DNA from 2 places in the Bradyrhizobium sp. CCBAU 53351 genome. Region 1 is predicted to be linked to the other one. Evidence: riboswitches for the same ligand, from Rfam matches in the RefSeq annotation. Region 1 holds a riboswitch; the other holds the start of a gene.
What was found. A riboswitch is a leader RNA that binds a small molecule or an ion and turns the genes downstream of it on or off. The one in region 1 is predicted to bind cobalamin.

Region 1 (10,986 bases):
GAGCGCTGCGACCGACACGATGAAGCCGTCGATCAATACGGGAATGCGGCGCTGCGCGGCCGCGATGATCGCGCCCGAGATCGCCGCGATTTCGAGACCGCCGACGGCGCACAGGATTTTTTCGGGCGACGCTCCCGCAACGCCATGATGCGCAATCGCAGCGTCGATCACCCGCGCCTTGTGCGCCCGGCCGGCGGCATCGACGCCGGTCCCGCTGCCTGCGATCTCCTCGGCGCTGATGCCGAGCAGGCTCGCGGCAATCGCCGCCGATGTGGTGGTGTTGCCGATCCCCATCTCGCCGAAGATCAGGAGATCGGGCGGATTGGCCGCCACGCGCTCCACGGCGCGCCGGCCCGCCTCGAAGGCGAACGCCAGTTCCGCAGGTGTGAGCGCGGCTTCGACGCTGAAATCGCGCGTGCCACGGCGCGGCTTGTCGGTGACGATTCCCGTCATCTCCTCCTGCGCAAGCGTGCCGGCGTCGACCACTTCCAGGCTGGAGCCAAGCTCGCGCGCCAGCACCGAGATCGCGGCACCGCCCGCGGCAAAATTCGCCATCATCGCGATGGTCACCGCTTGCGGATAGGCCGACACGCCCTGCGCGACGATGCCGTGGTCGCCGGCGAAGACGATGATCGGCACGCGCGCCGCGCGCGGCTGCTCGGTGGCCTGCAAGCCCGCGAGCTCGATCGCGAGCTGCTCGAGCCGGCCGAGCGCGCCGGTCGGCTTCGTCAGTTGCGCCTGACGCGCGATCGCCGCGTCGCGATGGACCGCGGAGATTTCGGGGCATTTGTCGGTGACCCAGTCGGGGAGCATGCTGCCTCGCTTAACGCGTCCGCTTGAGAATGTAGCTGTCCATGATCCAGCCGTGGCGCGCGCGCGCCTCCTGCCGCACGGCCACGATGCGCGGGCCGATTTCGGCGAGCGCGCCGGATAGGATGATCTGATCTTGCATGCCGAGATAGGCGCCCCAGTAAATGTGGAGGCTATCAGGATCGAGCGACTGGAACGCCGTGCCGCCGTCGAGCATCACCACCACGGTGTCGACGCCTTGCGGCCAGCCGCCTTCGCGCAGGCGCCGTCCCGTCGTGACCAGAAATGGCTCGCCGATGTCGTTGAGGGGCAGCGCATGGGCCGCGCACAGCGCCTGGATCGCGGTGATGCCGGGTACGACTTCGATTTTGGGCAAGGGATCGAGCCGCCGCGCAATGCGCAGCGAGGAATCATACAGCGAGGGATCGCCCCAGATCAGCAGCGCAACCTTGCCCTCACCCTTGAGATGATCTGCGACCGCGTGCTGCCAGGTCGCGGCAACCGCATCGTGCCAGTCGTCCACGCCCTTGCGGTAATCCGCTTCCTCTGTGTCGCGCACGGGAAGATCGAACTCGGCAATACGCGTCGTTTGATTGGTCAGAACATCCGCGCAGATCGTCCGCCTGAGATCGGCGAGATCGGACTTCGCCGTTCCCTTGCGCGGGATCAGGACGAGATCGGCGGCGTTGATGGCTTCAATGGCGGCGCGCGTGAGCTGGCCAGGATCGCCGCAACCGATGCCGATCAGGGAAAGCGTGAGCATCGCGGGCGCCGGGGGGGCGGCCATGACGGCCGCCCCTTGTCTCTTTAGGCCGCGTTGTGCAGGCGCGGGGTGACGAAGCCCGGCGCGGTGACGCCGCGCAGCGACTTCGCCAGCGCCAGCACGGCCAGATCGGCCAGCGGCTCGATCACGATGACCAGCGCGTAAGAGGCGGCGAACGTCGCGATGCTGGCGAGGTTGCTCATCGCAAAGCCCGAGCCGTAGAGCGCCCAGAACGCCACCCAGCCGATCACGCCGGCCTGATAGGTCGTCGACAGCGCCAGCGCCTGGCGATACTTCAAATCGACATAGGCGGTGTTGCGCGGGATGGTCCGTGTGGCGATCGCCTGGATCGCGAACAGCGGCACCAGGAGCGTCGTGACGTTCATGCCGTATTGCGGGATGTCGGCCGGCTCGAAGAACACGCCCTGAAGCAGCAGGCCGAACGCGAGGCCAAAGGCGGCGGGCGCCGCACCGAACAGCAGGAACAAGGTCGAGCCGAGAATGAAGTGGACCTCGGAGACGCCGACCGGGAAGTGCGGCAGGATCTCGAAGAAGACGAAGACGAGGACCGTCGTGGCCAAGGCGCGCGCGGCAAACGACGTCATGCCCTGCTCGCGTACGGTCTCGGCCGCGAGCTTCAGGGCAACGCCGCCTGCGGCGATGCCGGTTGCGTAACTCAACACGAGCTTGGCGCCCGTCACGATCCCGGGTTCGATATGCATGGCTCAGATCCTTCCTGCCGTCACACCCGACGGCCTTGGCCTCAAAACGTGCAGGGCCGGTCTCCTGGCTCGCGGTTCACTGGGTTCTCCGGCCTTCCCGGGCCTTGCGGCCCAGTGGCTGATCGGAGCCCCTCACCGCTTACAGTCGCGGGGGCGGCTGGGGTTTTGAGCGCCGCAACTTGGTCCGCCCATCCCCATTCCCGATTATGCTCCGGCGCTTTGCGCCGCGTTGAGCACCATGCCTCTCCTGTGTGCTCCTTTCGGCGCGCCTGCGTCAAGAGGCGAAGGGCGGCCGCGGCCGTCACGACGGATAATCCCCTGCCAGCGCGCCGAACAGGATCACGGCGGCGGTGGAAGCCGCGCCGCCGCGGGCAAGCTGCTCGGCAAGCTCGGCAATGGTGGTGCGGACCAGCCGCTCGTCGGAACGGCCGAGGGATTCGGCGACCAGCGCCGGCGTATCCGCGGCAAGCCCATGCGCGATCAATTTTGCGGCAAGCGCCGGAAAGGTGCGCCGGCCCATATAGACCACGGTCGTCGCTTCAGGGTCGGCCAGCGCCGCCCAATTCAGGTTCGGCGGCAGCTCGCCGGTGACGTCCGCGCCGGTGATGAACTGCACCCGGCGCGAGGTGTGGCGCCTTGTCAGGGGAATGCCGGCCTGAGCCGCGGCGGCGCAAGCCGAGGTGACGCCGGGGACGATCTCATAGCCGATGCCGGCTTCGCGCAGCGTCTCGATCTCCTCCTCGAGGCGGCCGAATATCCCGGCATCGCCGGACTTCAGCCGCACCACGCGCGCGCCCGTTACGGCATAGTCGACCAGCAGGCGGTTGACGTGATGCTGCTTGGTCGAGGGCCGCCCTGCCCGCTTACCGACCGAGACGAGATTGGCTTCGGGCCGGGCAAGATCGAGGATCGCGCCCGAGGCGAGATCGTCATAGAGCACGACGTCGGCCTCGCGCAGCCGCGCGGCGCCCTTGAGCGTGAGCAATTCGGGGTCGCCGGGTCCGGCGGAGATGAAGGAGACGAATCCGCTCACCGATCCTCCGCGATCAGATGAAAGAACGTGCCGCTGACACGGCCGCGCCGCGAGCCGGTTTCGGCGATGACTGCACCCGTCGCATCATGCACGACCGCGAGCGGCGTGTCAGGCTGGGCGAGAATGGTCGAATAGTGAAACTCGTGGCCGCGCAGGCGCGCCCCGGCGCGATATCCCGGCATCGGCGCGGCGAGCGTCGCGAGGCGATAGCCCAGATGCATGCGGCGTTTGGCAAAGCTGGTCTCGAGGCCAAGCAGGTCTGTCATCTCATGGCGGATCCCGTCCGCGTCGGTCAAAGCGGCTCCCAGCACCATATAGCCCCCGCATTCGCCATGCACGGGTCGCGTTTCGGCGAAGGCGCGCAGGCCCTCGCGAAAACGCGCATTGGACGCGATCCTGCCGGCATGAAGCTCGGGATAGCCGCCGGGCAGCCAGCACACATCGGCGCTCGCGTCAGGCGTTTCATCGGCCAGCGGCGAGAACGGCAGGATCTCGGCGCCCGCCGCGCGCCAGGCTTCCAGCATATGGGGATAGACGAAGGAGAACGCGGCATCACGCGCCAACGCAATGCGCTGGCCGGGCGGCACCACGGTCAGGCCATTTGCGGCCGGCTGCGGCGACCAGCCGGCTGCGGAGCGCAACACGGCAGCGAGATCGACATGCTCGGCGACGAAGCGCGCGGCCTCGTCGATCAGCTTGCCGATCTCGGCCTGCTCTTCGGCCTGCACCAGGCCGAGATGCCGCTTCGGCAGGCTGATCTCGGCATGGCGCGGCAGCGCGCCGAACACGGCGATGCCGGCATCTTTGAGCGCACGCCGCACCAGGTCTTCATGGCGTGGGCTGGCGACACGATTGAGCACGACGCCCGCGAGGCGCACGCCGGCGCGGTAATCGCGCAGGCCTGCGGCGATCGCCGCCGCTGTCTGCGCCTGTCCAGAGGGGTCGATCACCAGCAGCACCGGCCAGCCCAGCATCTCCGCGATGTCGGCGGTAGCACCGGTGCCGCAGACGCCGCGCGCGGCGACGCCGTCGAACAGGCCCATCGAGCCCTCGGCGAGCACGATATCGGCATCCGCGCCGCGGCTGGCGAGATGGGCGATCGTGCCGCGGTCCATCGCCCAGCTATCGACATTGACGGAGGCGCGGCCCGTCGCGGCCGCGTGGAAGGCGGGATCGATGTAGTCGGGGCCACTCTTGAAGCACTGCACGTTCAGGCCGCGATGGCGCCAGGCGCGTGCGAGCGCCAGCGTCAGCGTGGTCTTGCCGACTCCGGAGGCCGGTGCGGAGATGACAAGGCCCACCGCCATCACGACGCCTCCGGAAAGCGAGGCTCGGCGCCGACAGGTCGGTAGCGACGGTCGTAGTCGGCGGCGTAGAGGCGGCTCTCGTCAAAATCCGTAGCGCCAAGCGTCTTGCCGGCCAGGATCAGCGCAGTACGCTCCATCTCCGCGCCGACTGCTGCATCGAGCGTGCCGAGCGTCGCGCGCACGATACGCTGGTCCGGCCAGCTTGCGCGCCAGACGATCGCGACCGGACAATTTTCGCCGTAATGCGGCGTGAGCTCGGCGACGACTTGGTCGAGCAGGTGAATCGACAGATGAATCGCGAGCACCGCGCCGGTCGCGGCGAACGCGGCCAGCTTCTCGCCGTCAGGCATTGCACTGGCGCGGCCCGGCGTGCGCGTCAGGACGACCGTCTGGGCAAGCCCCGGTAGGGTCAGCTCAGCCTCGAGCGCTGCCGCAGCGGCGGAGAAGGACGGCACGCCCGGCGTGACCGAAAAGGGAATGCCCAGCGCGCGCAGGCGGCGGAGTTGCTCGCCCATCGCCGACCAGATCGAGAGATCGCCGGAATGCAGCCGTGCGACATCCTTGCCCTCGGCATGCGCCGTGGCGATCTCCGCGATGATCTCATCGAGCGACAAAGGCGCGGTGTTGACGATGCGCGCGCCGGGAGGGCAATGCGCAAGCACGCCGTCAGGGATCAGTGAGCCCGCATAGAGACAGACCGGACAGGCCGCGATCAGGTCGCGGCCGCGCAGGGTCAGCAGATCTGGCGCGCCCGGCCCGGCGCCGATGAAATGCACCGTCATGCGCCGTCTCCTTCCGCGATTGCGGCGGTTGCGGTGCGATCCTGCGAGACCGCCCGCGTCGCAATCAGCCGCGCGCGAGGGCCAGCCGCCGCGAGCGCCGCGGCTTCTGCGACCGATCCGGTCCTGAACTTCTCCATCACGAGATCCGACTGGCTTGGCGTTGCGATCCCGGCCAGCATCTCAGCCGGAACAGCCTTGATCGGCACACCGCACTCACGCGCGAGCTGCTTTAGCGGCTCCGCGTCGGCCTTGTCGCTGACAGTCGCCATCGCTGCGAGACCTTCGGGACCGCCCGCCGCCCGCAGCGCATCGCGCAGCGAGGCCAGCGTGACATCTCTCCTGAACCCGAAGCCAGCCACTTTCATCGGGTCACACTCCACTGCACCACCGGCCGTGCAGCTTCCCAGGAACGATAGCGGCCGAGCGGCGCGGAATGCGCGATCTCGACCCGCATCAGCTGACCGCCATGGCCCTGCTCTAGCTCGCCGAGCAGCGCTTCGGTTTCCAACGTGATCGAATGTGCAACGAGCCGCGTTCCAGGCGCGAGGCGCGACCAGACGGCATCGAACATCGCACGATCGAGGCCGCCACCAATGAAGACCGCATCCGGCGCTTCCAGTGTAGCGAGCGCTTCGGGCGCTTTCCCCGTGACGACGCTGATCCGGTGCGCCAGCCCGAACGCGGCTGCATTCTTGCTGATGTTCGCGACGCGATCCTCACGCGCCTCGATGGCGGTTGCCGTCCCGCCGCACAGTGCCCACTCGACCGAGATCGACCCCGATCCCGCGCCGATATCCCACAGCCCTTCGCCCGGACGCGGCGCCAGCGCCGAGAGCGCGAGCGCGCGCACAGGGCGCTTGGTGATCTGGCCGTCGTGGGCGAACAGATCGTCCGGTAACCCTGAGCTGCGGGGAATGCCTTGCGTGCCCCTCGCCCACAAGGCCACCGCGACCAGATTTGAGGTCACCTCCTCGGCAAAGAGGTCGACGCGATGCTGGTCGGTATATTCCTGTGGCCCGCCAAGCGCCTCGAGTGTCCACATCAGCGAGGCACCCCATCCGCGATCGGTCAGCCATTTCGCGAGAGCATCAACCGCCGTTGCATCACGCATCAGGCAGATGATGCGCGCGTCTCGCGCCAGATGCGGTACGAGACGCTCGAACGGCGCGGCATGGAGGCCAATGCATATCGTGGTCTCCAGCCGCCAGCCTAAGCGCGCAGCCGCGAGCGAAAACGTCGACGGTCCCGGATGCGCGATCCACTCGTCGCTACCGAGTCTCTCGGCGAGAACAGCGCCTGCGCCATGCCAGAACGGATCGCCAGAGGCGAGCACCGCCGTCGGCCGATCGCGGCAGCTCAGCACGACACCGGCATCGAATGGCACTGGCCACGCACGGCCGCGACTGCCCACACCGGCGAGCGCGAGGTGCCGTTCCCCGCCAAAGACGGTTTCGGCATCGGCAAGCGCCTTTCGGCTTGCTTCCGACAGCCCGGCAAGGCCATCTTCGCCGATACCGATGATGGTCAGCCAGGGATCAGCCATGATGCGCGCCCTCATACTGGGCGGGACGGCCGATGCGAGCTCGCTCGCAGCCGAGGTCGCGCGCGCGCGCATCGATGCCGTCTATTCGTACGCCGGTCGCACTCACGTGCCGGCCGATCAGCCGCTGCCGACCCGCATCGGCGGTTTCGGCGGCGTCAGCGGGCTTGCGGGTTACATCCGCGACGAGCGCATCACGCATGTGATCGACGCGACGCATCCATTCGCAGCCGAGATGAGCCGCAACGCGGTCGAAGCTTGCGCGGACACCGGGACATCGCTGCTCGCGCTGGAGCGCGCGCCCTGGGGCAGCATGTCCGGCGACAATTGGATCGAGGTTGCAGATATCAGTGCCGCCGCCGCCGCGCTGCCGGAGGCGCCCGCGAACGTGTTCCTCGCCATCGGCCGCCAGCATATCACGCCGTTCGCGATGAAGCCGCAGCATGCCTACACGCTGCGCTTCGTCGATCCGCAGGAGGCGGCCCTGCCCTTCGCCGCTGACGTGATCGTGTCGCGCGGGCCGTTCACGCTTCACAGCGAGCTCGAGATGCTGCGCGCCCGCGAGATCGCGTGGATCGTCGCCCGCAATTCCGGCGGCGACGGCGCGCGTGCCAAGGTCGACGCGGCCCGCATGCTCGGCCTTCCCGTGGTCATGATCTCGCGGCCGACGCTGCCCGAGCGCCGACGGGTCGAGAGCGTCGCTGAGGTGATGGAGTGGCTCGGTCATTCGACCCGCCTCGGTGCATAGACCCAGCGGCCGACACGGCGCGTCTGCGAATTGCCGACGATCACCAGCGTGCGCATGTCGGCCATCTCCGGCGCCGCTTCGTTCAGCGTCACGGTCACGATCTTCTCGTCGGCCGCGCTGACCGCGCGCGCAAAGATGACGAAGCGCTCGCCGCAGCCGGCGTCCTTCAGCACCGCGAGCGCGCGGCCAAAGCCCTCGGGCCGGCTCGCCGATCGCGGATTGTACATCGCAATCGAAAAATCGGCTTCCGCTGCGAGGCGCAGACGCCTCTCGATGATCGTCCAGGGCTTGAGATTATCCGAGAGGTTGATCGCGCAGAAATCATGGCCGAGCGGCGCGCCGGCACGCGCAGCCGCCGCCAGCATGGCGGTGATCCCGGGCAGCACGCGGATCGGCAGCGCCTGATATTGCGGCGCCTGCTCCAGCGCCTCGAACACGGCCGAGGCCATCGCGAACACGCCGGGATCGCCGGATGACACGACGACGACCTGCCGGCCTTCTGCGGCGAGCCGCAAAGCCTCGCCGGCGCGCTGCAGCTCCTCGCGATTGTCGGAGGGATGCAGCTTCAGCCCAGCACGCGGCGGCACGCGCGCGACATAGGGCGCGTAGCCGAGAATGTCGGTCGCGGTGGCAAGCGCGGCCGTGACCTCGGGCGTCACCAGGGCATCGCTGCCCGGCCCGAGGCCCGCGATGGTCAGCGTGCCCGTCATTCGGCGGCTTCCAGATGCCGGCCCTTGCCGTGCACCAGCACGATCGCAAAATAGGGACAGTCGGCGGCATCGATCTCCGCGAGCCGCGCCACACGCTCGCCCGGCATGGTGCCGCGCTCGACCAGCCAGGCGTCGTCCAGCCGGCCGGCAGATGCGAGCGCGCGGCGCACTTTCGCAAGATTACGGCCGGTCTTCATCACGACGAGCGCATCGGAATCCCGCATGCGGCGCTCGAGCTCACCTTCGGGAAGCGTGCCCATCAGCACGGTCGTCACATCATCGCCAAGCGCGATCGGCTGGCCGACGCCGTTCCAGCAGCCGACCATGCCGGGAATGCCGGCGATCACCTCGATCTCGACACGCCCTTGCAGGCGCGTGTGCAGATGCATGAAGGAGCCGTAGAAGTAAGGATCGCCCTCGCAGAGCACAACGACGTCGACCGCACGCGAAAGCCGCGCCAGACGCTCCGCCCATTCGTCGTAGAAACCGGCGAGCAGCTGGACGTATTCCGCACTGTCGAAGGCGATCTCCGTCGTGACAGGGTATTCCATGGGGTATTCGGTGACGTCAGTCGCGAGCATGCCCTCGACGATGCGCCGCGCCTGGCCCGGCCTGCCCTTCTTGCGAAAGTATGCGACGTGCTTCGCAGCCCGCACCGTGCGGTCTGAGCGCACGCTCATCAGATCGGGATCACCGGGGCCGAGACCGCAGCAGATGATGCGTCCCATCGCTATTCGCTCCGGCTCGCCAGCGCGTTGACGGCCGCGACCGTGATCGCCGAGCCGCCGAGGCGGCCTTCGACGGTCAGCGCCGGCGCCGGCGGAGCGGCCATCAACGCCGCCTTGGACTCGGCTGCACCGACGAAGCCGACCGGACAGCCGATGATCGCCGCCGGCCGCGGGCAGTCTGTATCCTCCAGCATGTTGAGCAGATGAAACAGCGCCGTCGGCGCATTGCCGATCGCGACGATCGCGCCGTCCAGATGCGGCCGCCACAGTTCGAGTGCCGCGGCCGAGCGGGTGTTGCGCATGGATTGCGCGAGCGCGGGCACGGTCTCATCGCCGAGCGTGCAGATGACGGCATTGGCCGCGGGAAGCCTTGCACGCGTGATCCCTTCCGAAACCATGCGTGCGTCGCACAGAATCGGCGCGCCTCTTTGCAAAGCGGCGCGAGCGATCGTCGCCATGCCCGGCGTGAAGCGGATATGGGCCTCCAGGCCGACCATGCCGGCGGCGTGGATCATCCGCACCACGACCTGCTCCTCGGCCGGCGTGAAGCGGGCAAGATCGGCCTCAGTCCGAATGGTGGCGAAGGACTGCCGGTAGATCGCCGCGCCATCGGTCTCGTAAATGTGCGGCATCAGTTCCCTCCGACGAGGATCGAGGGATCGCTGACGATGTCGGCGCCGTTCAACCCGCGCAGGACCGGCTCATCGCGGATCGAACCGTTGCGGACGAGATCGAAGCCGGCGCGCGTCGCAACCAGCGTGACGGCGGCCGTGCCGGAATGGGCGCAGCCCTTGCCGCAGCCGGAGACGTGCAGCCGCGCGTCGGCGGCGATGCGCGGCGCGAGCGCCGCGGCCAGCGCGCGGGTATCGGCATGGGCTTCGCGGCAGCGCGGCGCACCGCTGCAGGCGATGACGCGCAGCGCGGGATCAAAGGGCTCGGTGATGAGGCCCGGCGCGCTCGGCATCTCGCGCTTGCCTTCGCTGAGCACCATTCGCCAGGGCGTCATGCGTAGCGCATGGCCACAACCGGCGAACTGATGCAGCGTCGTGTGCAGCAGCTGCCCGAACGCGACGCCGACCATCGCGCCTTGCGGATAGTGCCCGGGCCGCGACGCCGCCATCACGGGCGCAGGCTCCGTCTCGCCGCGCAGCGATGGCGGCAACGCCGCGCCGGAGGCGATGTGGGCTGCCATCCGGCCGCGCCCGTCCTTCGCGCCGCCGGAGACCAGGAACCAGCTTGCGAGCGCCAGCGCCGTGCTCACGGCCTCGCCGCGCGCGACGGAGCGGCCGAGCCGCGCGCCGTCGGCCCGCACCAGAAGGCGGCCCGCGCGATCGCGCTCGATGCGGATGTCGGCGGAATCGCCGGCGAGCACCCGCGACCGTCCGTCATCGATGGCGAAGCCGAACTTGGTGGGAAGCGCGAGGCCGCGATCGGCCAGCGCCTCCTCCAGCCCAGCGGCGAGCGACTGGGTTTCGTCACCGCCGCTCCAGAACGGAGTCACCAGAATATTGCGTCGGGCTTCGATCTCGGCGTCGGGGTCGAGCAGCGCGAGTTGCGAAAGGCCGTCGAGCAGCGGCCGGTGGCTTTGCTCGCTGACGCCGCGGATCTGGAGATTGGCGCGGCTCGTCACATCGATCAGGCCGTTGCCGTGTTGCCCGGCGAGTTCGGCAAGCCCGATGATCTGTGGCGCTTCAAGCCGCCCACCGAACGGCCGCACCCGCACCACGAGCCCGTCGCCCGACAGCATCGGGCGCAGCGCGCCGGGACACCAGCCCTTGACCGCAGACGCGCTCATGATGCCTCCCGCAGCGCCGCCGCGATCGAGTTGCGGCGCGTTTGCCAC
Region 2 (10,986 bases), 780 kb from region 1:
GCTCAATTTAACGTTAAGGGTCCCATTGACCGCATCGATCTCGATGATGTCACCGTCCTCGAGCAGCCCGATCGGGCCGCCAATGGCAGCTTCCGGCCCGACATGGCCGATGCAGAAGCCGCGGGTGGCGCCGGAGAAGCGGCCGTCGGTGATGAGCGCGATCTTGCCGCCCATGCCCTGGCCGGTCAGCGCCGCGGTGGTCTGGAGCATTTCCCGCATGCCGGGGCCGCCCTTCGGCCCCTCGTAGCGGATCACGATGACTTCGCCTTCGCGGTAGGTGCGCTGCTGGACCGCCTCGAAAGCATCCTCCTCGCGGTCGAAGCACCTGGCCGGACCGGTAAACTTGAGGTTGGACATTCCCGCGACTTTCACGATCGCACCTTCTGGCGCCAAATTGCCCTTCAGGCCGACCACACCGCCTGTCACGGTGATGGGCTTGTCTGCCGGGTGCACCACGTCCTGGTGCGGATTCCACTTCACGCTCTTGAGGTTTTCAGCGATCGTGCGGCCCGTGACGGTAAGGCAATCACCGTGCAGGAAGCCGTTGTCGAGCAGCGTCTTCATCAGAAGCGGTATGCCACCTACTTCAAACATGTCTTTGGCGACATAACGGCCACCCGGCTTCAAATCCGCGACATATGGTGTCTTTTTGAAGATTTCGGCGACGTCGAATAAGTCAAACTTGATGCCGCACTCATGCGCGATCGCCGGTAGGTGCAGCGCAGCATTGGTCGAGCCGCCGGAGGCCGCGACCACGGCGGCGGCGTTCTCCAGGGCCTTGCGGGTAACGATGTCGCGCGGCCGGATGTTCTGAGCGATCAGGTCCATGACCTTCTCGCCGGCGGTCATGCAGAAGGCGTCGCGGATCTCATACGGTGCAGGCGCACCGGCCGAGTAAGGCAGTGCCAAGCCGATCGCCTCGGAGACGGTCGCCATGGTGTTGGCGGTGAACTGCGCGCCGCAGGCGCCCGCCGAGGGGCACGCCACGCGCTCGATCTCGTCGAGGTCCTCGTCCGACATCGCGCCGACCGAGTGCTTGCCGACCGCCTCGAACATGTCCTGCACGGTGACCTGCTGCCCGCGGAATGTGCCGGGCAGGATCGAGCCGCCATAGATGAAGATCGAGGGCACGTTGAGACGGACCATCGCCATCATCATGCCCGGCAGCGACTTGTCGCAGCCGGCGAGCCCGACCAGGGCATCATAGGCGTGGCCGCGAACGGTGAGCTCGACGGAATCGGCGATGCATTCGCGCGACGGCAGCGAGGAGCGCATACCGTCATGGCCCATGGCGATGCCGTCGGTCACGGTGATGGTGCAGAATTCGCGCGGGGTGCCGCCGGCCGACGCCACGCCCTTCTTCACCGCCTGGGCCTGACGCATCAGCGCGATGTTGCAGGGAGCGGCCTCGTTCCAGCAGGAGGCGACGCCGACGAAGGGCTGGTGGATCTGCTCGGTGGTCAGACCCATGGCGTAGAAATAGGACCGATGGGGCGCGCGCGCAGGGCCTTCCGTCACGTGACGGCTTGGCAGCCTCTGCTTGTCAATCTTGGCGCCCATCGCAAACCAGTTTCCCCGGTGAACCCTTTCAGAGGCGAAAAATCAGAGCCAAGATTTGAATCGACCTTGGGATTTTCTCGTCGCCTTCGAGGACCGCCGCTGCCCTTAGAACATTAGAGCGATTTTATTCATGTTTGGGTGTGGCCAAAAAGCGGCGGTGAGGCGAACCACGAGTGATGAAGGTTAAATCGGAACCGAGTGTTGCATCGACAGCACAATCGTTACCGGGAAGACACGGGTTCGCTTACTGTAATACCATCTCGCAGATGGCAGCTCACAATCTTTGATTTCACTATGCCAGGGGCGCACGCCGCTCCGGTTCGAGATGAGGTGCAAGTACGTGAGTCGGCCCCTCTGCCACAGACTGGTGTCGCCGGACCTAGAAACTGCACCGGAGGTCGCGGTGAGATGCGTCCTGGCTCAGCAGCGCACCGTCGACCGGACGCTGCTTCGCATCTGCAATCCAGAGTCTCTCCCTGGATGGATTCTGGATTGCTTCGCTGCGCTCGCAATGACGGAGGATGAGGCGGCAAGTTGCTTCTCCAAGTGACGCTGTCATTCCCCGCGAAAGCGGGGAATCCAGTACGCTGCGGCTTATCGGTTCAGTCACTGCCGTCTCGGAGTACTGGATCGCCCGGTCAAGCCGGGCGATGACACTTATTGTGTGGCAGCAGACACAGCTTCTCAGCCTCGCGGCTGAATTCGCCCGAGCTTTGCTTCATCTCTCGTCCCTCAAATCCAAGAGGGCGCAGGGAAGGCCGGGTGCTGACATCGCACCCGCGGTCCGCTGCGCGAATTGCACGCGCACGCAGAAAACCGCACAGCAGCATACAGGTGGTGCCGATCACTCGGCCTTCCCTGCGCGATGGTCGGACGGCTTATGCCGCGCTCTCCCGGGAGCCGAACTTTCCTTTGGCCTCCCTCGCCGTTCGAATTGGATGATGCCGCCCACCCGGTTGGGCTCGCGCGCATCTTCGATCCGGCTTGACCGTAGCAACGACGGCCAGGACCACACGGTTTTGCCGTACGCACGGCCCGCCATGTCGCCGCAGTATTTCCAGCCCTGTCGACGGAGCTGAAAACTTACAGGCGAGACGAAGCCTAGCAGCGCCGTTCGTCTGCACGCGGCCGCGGGCTCACAGGGACTACCCGCCCTGCCCGCACCTCTCATGCCGACGCTGCCGCGTCCACCGCAAACCCGGCTCGCGATCAAGACGACCTCGAGATCGCCCCTCCTGGTGAGCCGGGATGGGCGACATATGCGCCAAAACCGAATTTCGGTAAAGTGGAATATTTTCGCGGCGAGGGGTTGACAGAGGCCGACACAGGGCACGGCCGCGTAGCCCGGATGAGCGGAGCGACATCCGGGATTCCACCAGCACTGTCCCGGGTATCGCTACGCTCCCCGGGCTACGATCTACGATGGCGTCGCTCAGGCCGACATTGCGCCCTTGTGTCTGAACGGATCGACCAGGCGGACGATCTCGCATACCGCAACGAGTCCAGCGAGCCAGACGGCGCAGGTCAGGGCGATGCGCGTCACGATGGCGACGGTGAAGGCGCCCTCGCCGCCCAGGAACGGCGTCGCGGCGAGCAGCGCGAGCTCGTAAACTGCATAGGCCGTGACGAGCATGATCGCGAGCACCAGCGGCGTGCGCCCCCGGGGCAGCAGGCCGGGCACCATCGACGAGATCGCCGTCGCCAGCAGCGCAGCCGCGCCGATGACAAAGCCCCAGGCGATGGTACCGGCGTCAACGGGATAGTGCAGCGCGCCGAAGCCGATGGTCTGGTTCACCAGCCAGGCGCCGGTGACGACGAGCAGCGCCGGGCGCAGCGGCAGCATCGCCGCCGCAACGACGGCGAAGGCCGCAAACGGCGTGACGCAGGCGAAAGCGAAGCTTGCGAGCGCGCATGATGCCGTCAGCAGCGCAAGGCAGAACATCGGCGCAAGGCGCGGCGCGACCGGGTGAAGGCGGAAGCCGTCGCCGTGAGACGGCAGGATGCTGAGGGCCATGGATGATCTCCTTGTTGAGGAATACCAGTTCATCTGAGGGTGAGCGACAGCCGTAGCGAGGTGTAAGCCTTGATCAGAACGTCGCGCCGGCCTTGAGCAGATAGGAGCGGCCGGGCAGCGGATAGGCACTGAAGCGGCCGTCGGTGAAGGTGCTGGCGATGGCGTAGTCGTAGTAGAGCGCGTTCAGCACGTTGTTGACGCTGAGCGACCAAAAGTAGCGCTCAACCTGGCCGCTGAGCTTGAGATCGATCGTGCCGTTGGCCGGAATCGGCTTCTGCGTGCCCGCCTGGTCGTTGTCCATGCGCCGCTCGCTCCAGAACCGCGCGGTGGCATCGAGCACCAGATAGTTCTGCCAGATGTTCCAGGTGACGCCGGCGCTTGCCGTATAGCGCGACACCAGCGGCACGTCGTTGCCGGCCCAGACGCCCTCGCGGAAGACCGCGCGGGTATAGGCCATGCCGGAGCGCAGCAGCAGGGCGTCGTTGACGCGGTAGGACAGGCTGGTCTCCGAGCCGTAGCGGCGGGTCGGATCGAGGTTGGTGTTGTAGAACAGGACCGGGTTGAAATGGACCTCGTTGGTGAGGTCCATCAGATAGAGGCTGCTCTGCAGCTGCAGTCCGCCGCCCTTGATGCGCAGGCCGCCCTCGATGTCCTGCGAGGTCTGGGTCTTGAGTTGAAACGTTTGCGGGATGGCCGCGAAGGTCAGAGGATCGAAGGACGGCCCCGAGGACAGCCGCTCGTCGACGTCAGGCGTGCGGAAGGCGCGCGCGGCGCGGCCGAACAGCGAGACCATGTCATTGAGGCGATGCTCGGCTCCGAGATGCAGCGCATATTGGGTCTCCTCGCTGGTCAGCGACGACGCGCCGATGTCGGCGTTGAACGGCGCCGCCGCGTCGAAATTGTCGCGTGCCGCAAGCCTGACGTTCTGCACCCGCGCGCCGTAGGAGATGTCGGTCGTGGGCGCGACTCCCAATGTGTGCTGGAAATAGCCGGCGACCGTCTGCTGCCTGAGGTCGTAATTGTGCCAGGCGGCGAGCCCCTGCCCGGCGCCGCGGTCCTGCCGGAAGCTCGCATCGTAGTAGTCGATGCCGGTCAGCAACTGCGACGGCATGCCGAGCAACAGGCTCTTCACACTGAGCCGCGGCGTGATCGACCACGTCGTCAGGTTGGAATCGACATAAGTCGAGGTGAAGAAGGCAGGAACCGGCGCCGGGCTGGAGAAGAACGCGCTCTGCTGCTTCTTGTCGCGCACACCGCCGTCGACGATAAGATCGACGCCGTTGACCAGGGTCTTGGCGAAGCCGGCTGTCGCGCTAATGCCCTGCTGGTTGGCGTAGTTGAACGGCGTGCTCGTGCCTCGCCGGCTGGTCTTGAGCTCGTCGAGGCCGATGGAGGGATCGACGGTGCGGCCGCCCGGCAGGCGCAGCTCCTGATTGTCGCCGGTGACGGTGAGAAACGCCGTGAGGCCCGGCGTCGTGTAATTGAGATTGCCGACGCCATTCTGCTGGGAATAGCGATTGTTGTCGCGATAGCCGTCGGTGCTGACGGCATTGCCGTAGAACGAGGTCGACCACGGCCCCGAATTGAGCGAGGTCGAGACATTGCCGAGCCTGGTGTTGAACGAGCCGAAGCCGGCCTCGATGCGCGCGGTCACGGGCGGTCCGCCGCTTCCGGTCTTGGTGACGATGTTGATCACGCCACCGACCGCGTTGTCGCCATAGAGCACCGCGCCGGAATTGCCGCGCGTGATCTCGATACGCTCGATGGAATTGAGCGGGATGGTGGAAAGGTCCACCTGCGCCATGTCGACGTCGTTGAGCCGCCGGCCGTTGACCAGCACCAGCGTGTTGGCGGTGGCAAAGGCGCCGAAGCCCCGCAGGTCCACGCTGGTCTTGGCGCCGATCTGCCCGCCATAGAACGTCGTGATCTGGGCTCCCGGGGTCTGCGTGGCGATGATCTCGGCAAGCGTCTGCGACGGCGCATGCGCGATATCCGCGGCCGTGATGACGGTCGTGGCTGCTCCGATGATGCCGCCGTCACCGGCGACAGCCCCGGAGCCCGGGCCGGATGAGCCGGTGCCATTGCCTGCCGGCGCGACATTCGCGGCTCGCCGCGGCCTCGTCGCCTCACCCTCACCGATCGCCCTGGCCCGCGTGCGGTTCTGATCGTCGGGCTTGCTCACCTCGACCGGCGGCAACTGCTCGGCGACAGCATGCTGGGCGAAGGCCGCGGAGAGACCGAGCGAATGGAGCGAGACGGATGCGAACAGGCCTACGCTGAGGCGCCGGGCAGCAGAAGCGAGACGGGACAATGTTGTAACCTCGGTATGACGTCGGTGGCACGTCACAGCGAACGAGGTTTCACGGCAGAGCAATGGGCTGCTCCGGTGAAGCCAATGTCTGTACTCCCCGACCGACATCCTCGCGTGTGACCACGGCTGACGGCAGGTCTCCTGGCTCGCGGGTCGTTACCTTGCGTCGCCTTCCCAGGACCGAGATTCCCAGTGGCACAGGACGAAAGATTCACCGCTTACAGTTGCGGGGGCAGCCGTGGCGTTGAGACAAATCCCGGCGTTGGGACGCCCCGCACCACATTCCCTTTTGATCTCCATGAGGAGAACCGTCGCGATCATCTACGTGCCGTTCCGCCGGAGAGTCAATCGGCAGTCGGTGTAGCAACTGCGGCTCAAGTCCGCCCTCGCAAACGCTGGGCCTGGGCCCAGGCGGCAGCGACATCGCGAGGCGGAACATCGACGCGCTTGATCGGGGTCAATTCGCCGGAGGCCGAGACGATCGCAGTCTCCTCGCGGCGGCAGCGCGTGCAGACAAAGCGAACCTCATGCGGCGACGCCGACCAGCTCGACCGCTTCACGTTGGCCGCCATCGGCCAGGCATCGCAATGCGAGCACGACACCAGAAATCGGCCGGGATCGAGCATACCCATTCCATCGGACTCCGCGTCCTGCCCGCGTCTCAATGGCTAACCCACGTGAATCGTTCCGGTGCCCCAGCACCGCCGGTTCCGTTAGACCTCGTCGGCGACGGCATTGCGAAGGAGGCCGACCTTGTCGATCTCGACCTCGACGACATCGCCCGCCTTCATCCAGAGCGGCGGGGTGCGCCGCGAGCCGACGCCGCCCGGCGTGCCGGTGGCGATGACGTCGCCGGGCTCGAGCCGGGTGAACTGCGAGCAATATTCGATCTGGCGCGGGATATCGAAGATCATCTGATCGATGGTGGTGTCCTGCACCACCTCGCCGTTGAGCCGGGTCTGCAGCCGCAGCGGCCCGACCTCGCCGACCTCGTCGGGCGTCACCAGGAACGGACCGAAGGCGCCGGTGGCGGGAAAGTTCTTGCCCGGCGTGAACTGATGGGTATGGCGCTGGTAGTCGCGGACGCTGCCCTCGTTGTAGCAGGCATAGCCGGCCACATGGCCGAACGCCTCGGCGCGGGGGATGTAGCGGCCGGCCTTGCCGATCACGACGGCGAGCTCGCCCTCGAAGTCGAGCTGGGTCGAGACCTTCGGGCGGATGATGTCGGTGAGATGCCCGGTCTGGCTGTTGGCGAAGCGGCCGAACACGGTGGGATTCTCGACCTCGGTACGCCCGGTCTCCTTGCGGTGATTCTCATAGTTGAGCCCGATGCAGAGGATCTTGTCGGGGTTCGGGATCACAGGCAGGAAGGCGATGCTGGCCAGCGGATAGCGCTTCGCCCGGGCTGCCGCGGCGGCGACCTCGGACAGAACGCCCGCGGCGATTGCCGATTTGAGATCGGGATAGCGATCGCGCAGCACCGCGCCGAGATCGGCCACGGTGTCGCCCTCCACCAGACCCCATGACGCCGCGCTGTTGATTTCGAAGCTTGCGAATTTCATCCGATGTCCCCCTGCTCAACCGACCCTATCAGGTCGAGATGGCGGGGACGATGGCGGCCGGGGATGGCGCGGTTGCGATCCCTGCAAGGCAGCAGGCGATGCGCTCAGCGCGCGCCCTTGAGGCTGCAGGAGGTCGTGCAGGTGACGGTCGTGCCGCGATCGCATGATTTACAGGCATTGACGCACTGGTTCATGTCGCGGGGGTTGTAGCTGTAGTTCCGCAAGGGACAGACCGGCGTCGAGCCGGTGATGTCCTGCTCCTGGTCGCAGGCCGCCGTCATGAGCGCGATGATGATCACGGCAACGAGGCGCATGGGATTGCCCTGTGAGGCATGGCAAAACGACGTTCACGGCGCACGCTGCATTGCAGCGAACCCCGGCCTTCCCAACACGGGCACCGCCGATCAGCGACGCCCGCATGCCATCAGGATGCGCGCCAAACGTTAAGAACGGATTGCAGCCGGCCTCAGGCCGCCGCCTGAGTTTCCGCCGCCTTGGTCGCGATCGCCTGCCGCATGTCCAGCGCCAGCTGACGGTACTGGTCCGAAAGCTTCAGATAGAACTCGCGCTTGGTGCTGTCGGTGGCGAGCTTGGCGATCAGCTCGCATTCGGCGGTGAGCGTCTCGAACCGTTCCAGCCTGTCCTGAAGTTCTGGCATCGGCGTGTCCCCATCAAACGCCTCAAGGACATCCAACCTAAGCCCGGGAAATAGGTCACGGCGAACATCGTTATCCCGTAGAATGAATTTTTCCGGTGCGGCAGCCTATTTGCTGTCGAGGCGCCAGGCGCCGTCCCATCCCTGGTCCGGCGGGCCCGCCTCGAACTGCGCGATGCGGCCGAGCATCGTGCGCGAGGGGCCGTCGCCGGGGACGGCTTCGAGCGCCGCGCCAAAGGCCGCGCGCGCCGCGTCGAAGCGCCGGGCGCGATAGGCGGCGAGCGCCTCGGCATAGTGTGTGCGCAAGCCAAATTGCGCATCCGTGAGCGCGCCAGCCCTCGCCATCACCTCGAAGATCGCCTGCGGCGCGGTCTGGCCGGCGACTGCCAGGCGATCGATTTCGCGCAGCTCGAGCTGCGATCCGATCGCCTCGGCGGTGGCCTGCGAGATCAGGATGCGGGTGCCGTAGACCTTGTTGACGGCTTCCAGCCGCGAGGCCAGGTTCACGGCATCGCCCATCACCGTGAAGCTCATCATCAGCTCCGAGCCGATGCTGCCGGTCAGCACCTCACCGGTGGCGATGCCGATCCGCAAATCGCACGGCGCGGGCATGGCGCGAATGCCGAGCAGGTCCGGCAGCTGGCGCTGCAGCGCGGGCACCTGGTCGGCCATCTCGATGGCCGCGGTGCCGGCAAGCAGCGCCTGCTCGCCCTCCTCGATGAAGGGCGGGCCCCAATAGGACATGATGGCGTCGCCGATATATTTGTCGATGACGCCGCGATTGCTTCGGATGGGCGCGGACATCACCGTGAAATAGTGGTTCATCACCCTGACGAGGCCGCGCGGCGTCATGCCTTCGCTCATCGAGGTGAAGCCGCTCATGTCGCAGAACATGATGGTCATGACCCGGCGCTCGCCGTCGATCGCGACCTCCGGCCGGTCGATCAGCCCCTGCACCACCTTGGGATCGATGTAGCGGCCAAAGGTCTCGCGGATCCGCTCGTTGTGGCGGAGCTGCTCGGTCATGCGGTTGAAGGCCGCGGCGAGCTCGCCGATCTCGTCCTGGGTGGAGACGGTGATGGTCTTGTCGAAGCGGCCGGCCTCGACCTCGCGGGCGCCGGCGAGCAGCAGCCGCACCGGTCGCGTGATGCCGCTGGACACCAGAAGCGCAAAGACCAAGCCGACGATCGCGGCGAGCAAGGTCACGACGCCCGAAACGACGATCGCCTGATGCTGGCGGCTGATCACCTGCGACGTCGAGAAGAACACCTGCGCCAGCATGTCGGCGCGGATCGCGTCGATCTTGCGGTTGAACGCATCGCGCAAGATATCGAGATGCTCCAGCGTGCCGCGGGCCGCGGGCATGTCCTTGGCGTCGACCTGCTTGACCAGTCTGGCATTGCCCTCGTCCAGATCGCGCCGCAGCTCGGCGACGGCACTCTCGATCCGAACGTCGAGCCGCGCCAGCGCGGCATTGTCGGAATAGGTTCTGGGATCGTCGATGATCGCGTTGATGAGCTTGCGCGCGGTCTCGGCCTCCTCCTCGAACTTGCGGTCCAATGCCTGGAAGTCGCGAAGCCGCGCCGCATAGGCCTCCTCGTCCGACGAGGATCCCATTCGGGTCATCACCATCTGCCGCAGCGCAAGCGCCCGCTCCAGAGAACGGATGTTGGCGCGGGCGAGATGGCTGTAGGCGGGGATGTAGCGGTTGGTCAGCTCGTCCAGGAGGACGCCGACCTGGCTCGACATCACCATCGACAGGACCGAGGTGACCAGCATCAGGACGATCAATCCGAGGGCGATGCCGACGATCTTGCGCCGGATCGACTGGTTGAAAATCGGCATAGGTGCAGGGGGCAAAGGGTGAAAGGACGGAACCGGGAACTCAATACACCGGATTTGGTCCAGGGAACACGCGCATCTGCGCATCCATGACGCGGTGAGCCGTCGGCAAGCGGCGCGCGAGCCCAATGCGTTAACAATGGTTAAAGGGACTGTCCCTTCCCAAGTTCCCCGGTTCCAATCCGTATTTTGCCGCATTGTTGCGACAGCGTGAAGGATGCGAAACGATGCCGTGGCATCGTTTGCCGTCGTCTTTGATTCTCAAGCCGCATGTCGTCGCGGACCTTGGTTTGTAATGGTTTCGCAGGGGGACCATGGAATGAACCAGTGCCTACGCTCGCTCGCGTGTGTCGTTGCCGTGGCCGCATTGGCCCTCCTTCCGACCGAGCTCGCGGCGAAGAGCAGTCACAAATCGTCCGCGCCGAAGAAGTCTCATGAGGCCAAAGCCGGCAAGTCGCGTCATGCAGCTAGCGGCAAGGCGCGGCATGTCAAGCAAGCAAATGGCAAGCATGCCGAGGCCAAGCGCAAGTCGAAGAGCAGCGACGAGCCGTCCAGCAAACCGGCGTCGCCGCCGCTGACCGGCGACCTCGCCGCGCTGAAGGACGCAATCGACCTCGCGCGCAAGGGCAAGACCGAGGACGCAAGCGCGGCGCGCGATCGCATTGCCGATCCTGCGGGGCAGAAGCTCGCCGACTGGTTCATGCTGCGCCATTCCGAGAGCACGGCGAATTTCAAGCGCTACGCCGCCTTCCTCGCCGCCAATCCGGACTGGCCGAGCCGCACCCTGCTGCGCCGCCGCGCCGAGGCGCGGCTGTGGCAGGAGAAGAGCGACGCCGCCATCGTGCACACATTCACGATGGACCGTCCGATCAGCGCCAAGGGCAAGTTCGCGCTCGCCCGCGTGCTGCTCGCCGAAGGCGATACCGACCGGGCCACGCGGCTGGTGCGCGAGGCCTGGCGCACGGACGAATTGTCCGAGCGCAGCGAGGAGGATTCCTACGAGGCGTTCCGCGATCTCCTGACTGCGGACGATCATCGCGCC

Region 2: linked by a shared signal. The riboswitch ahead of XH83_RS16465 (TonB-dependent receptor) and the one ahead of XH83_RS12715 (energy-coupling factor ABC transporter permease) in region 1 are both predicted to bind cobalamin.

Annotation. Positions count from the first base shown of each region.
Region 1 covers NZ_CP030059.1:2,735,268-2,746,253, reverse strand. Annotated here, with positions in the region: gene cobT (nicotinate-nucleotide--dimethylbenzimidazole phosphoribosyltransferase) at 1-813, opposite strand, end outside; gene cobF (precorrin-6A synthase (deacetylating)) at 824-1,573, opposite strand; gene XH83_RS12715 (energy-coupling factor ABC transporter permease) at 1,618-2,295, opposite strand; cobalamin riboswitch at 2,332-2,551, opposite strand; gene cobA (uroporphyrinogen-III C-methyltransferase) at 2,597-3,328, opposite strand; gene XH83_RS12705 (cobyrinate a,c-diamide synthase) at 3,325-4,635, opposite strand; gene cobM (precorrin-4 C(11)-methyltransferase) at 4,635-5,417, opposite strand; gene XH83_RS12695 (cobalamin biosynthesis protein) at 5,414-5,782, opposite strand; gene cbiE (precorrin-6y C5,15-methyltransferase (decarboxylating) subunit CbiE) at 5,779-6,960, opposite strand; gene XH83_RS12685 (cobalt-precorrin-6A reductase) at 6,959-7,705, shown strand; gene cobJ (precorrin-3B C(17)-methyltransferase) at 7,681-8,415, opposite strand; gene XH83_RS12675 (precorrin-2 C(20)-methyltransferase) at 8,412-9,143, opposite strand; gene XH83_RS12670 (precorrin-8X methylmutase) at 9,146-9,775, opposite strand; gene cobG (precorrin-3B synthase) at 9,775-10,938, opposite strand; gene cobN (cobaltochelatase subunit CobN) at 10,935-10,986, opposite strand, start outside.
Region 2 covers NZ_CP030059.1:3,513,752-3,524,737, reverse strand. Annotated here, with positions in the region: gene ilvD (dihydroxy-acid dehydratase) at 1-1,560, opposite strand, end outside; gene XH83_RS16470 (hypothetical protein) at 2,993-3,574, opposite strand; gene XH83_RS16465 (TonB-dependent receptor) at 3,648-5,885, opposite strand; cobalamin riboswitch at 5,999-6,213, opposite strand; gene XH83_RS16460 (hypothetical protein) at 6,260-6,517, opposite strand; gene XH83_RS16455 (fumarylacetoacetate hydrolase family protein) at 6,599-7,447, opposite strand; gene XH83_RS16450 (hypothetical protein) at 7,552-7,761, opposite strand; gene XH83_RS16445 (hypothetical protein) at 7,914-8,105, opposite strand; gene XH83_RS16440 (adenylate/guanylate cyclase domain-containing protein) at 8,211-9,947, opposite strand; gene XH83_RS16435 (lytic transglycosylase domain-containing protein) at 10,264-10,986, shown strand, end outside.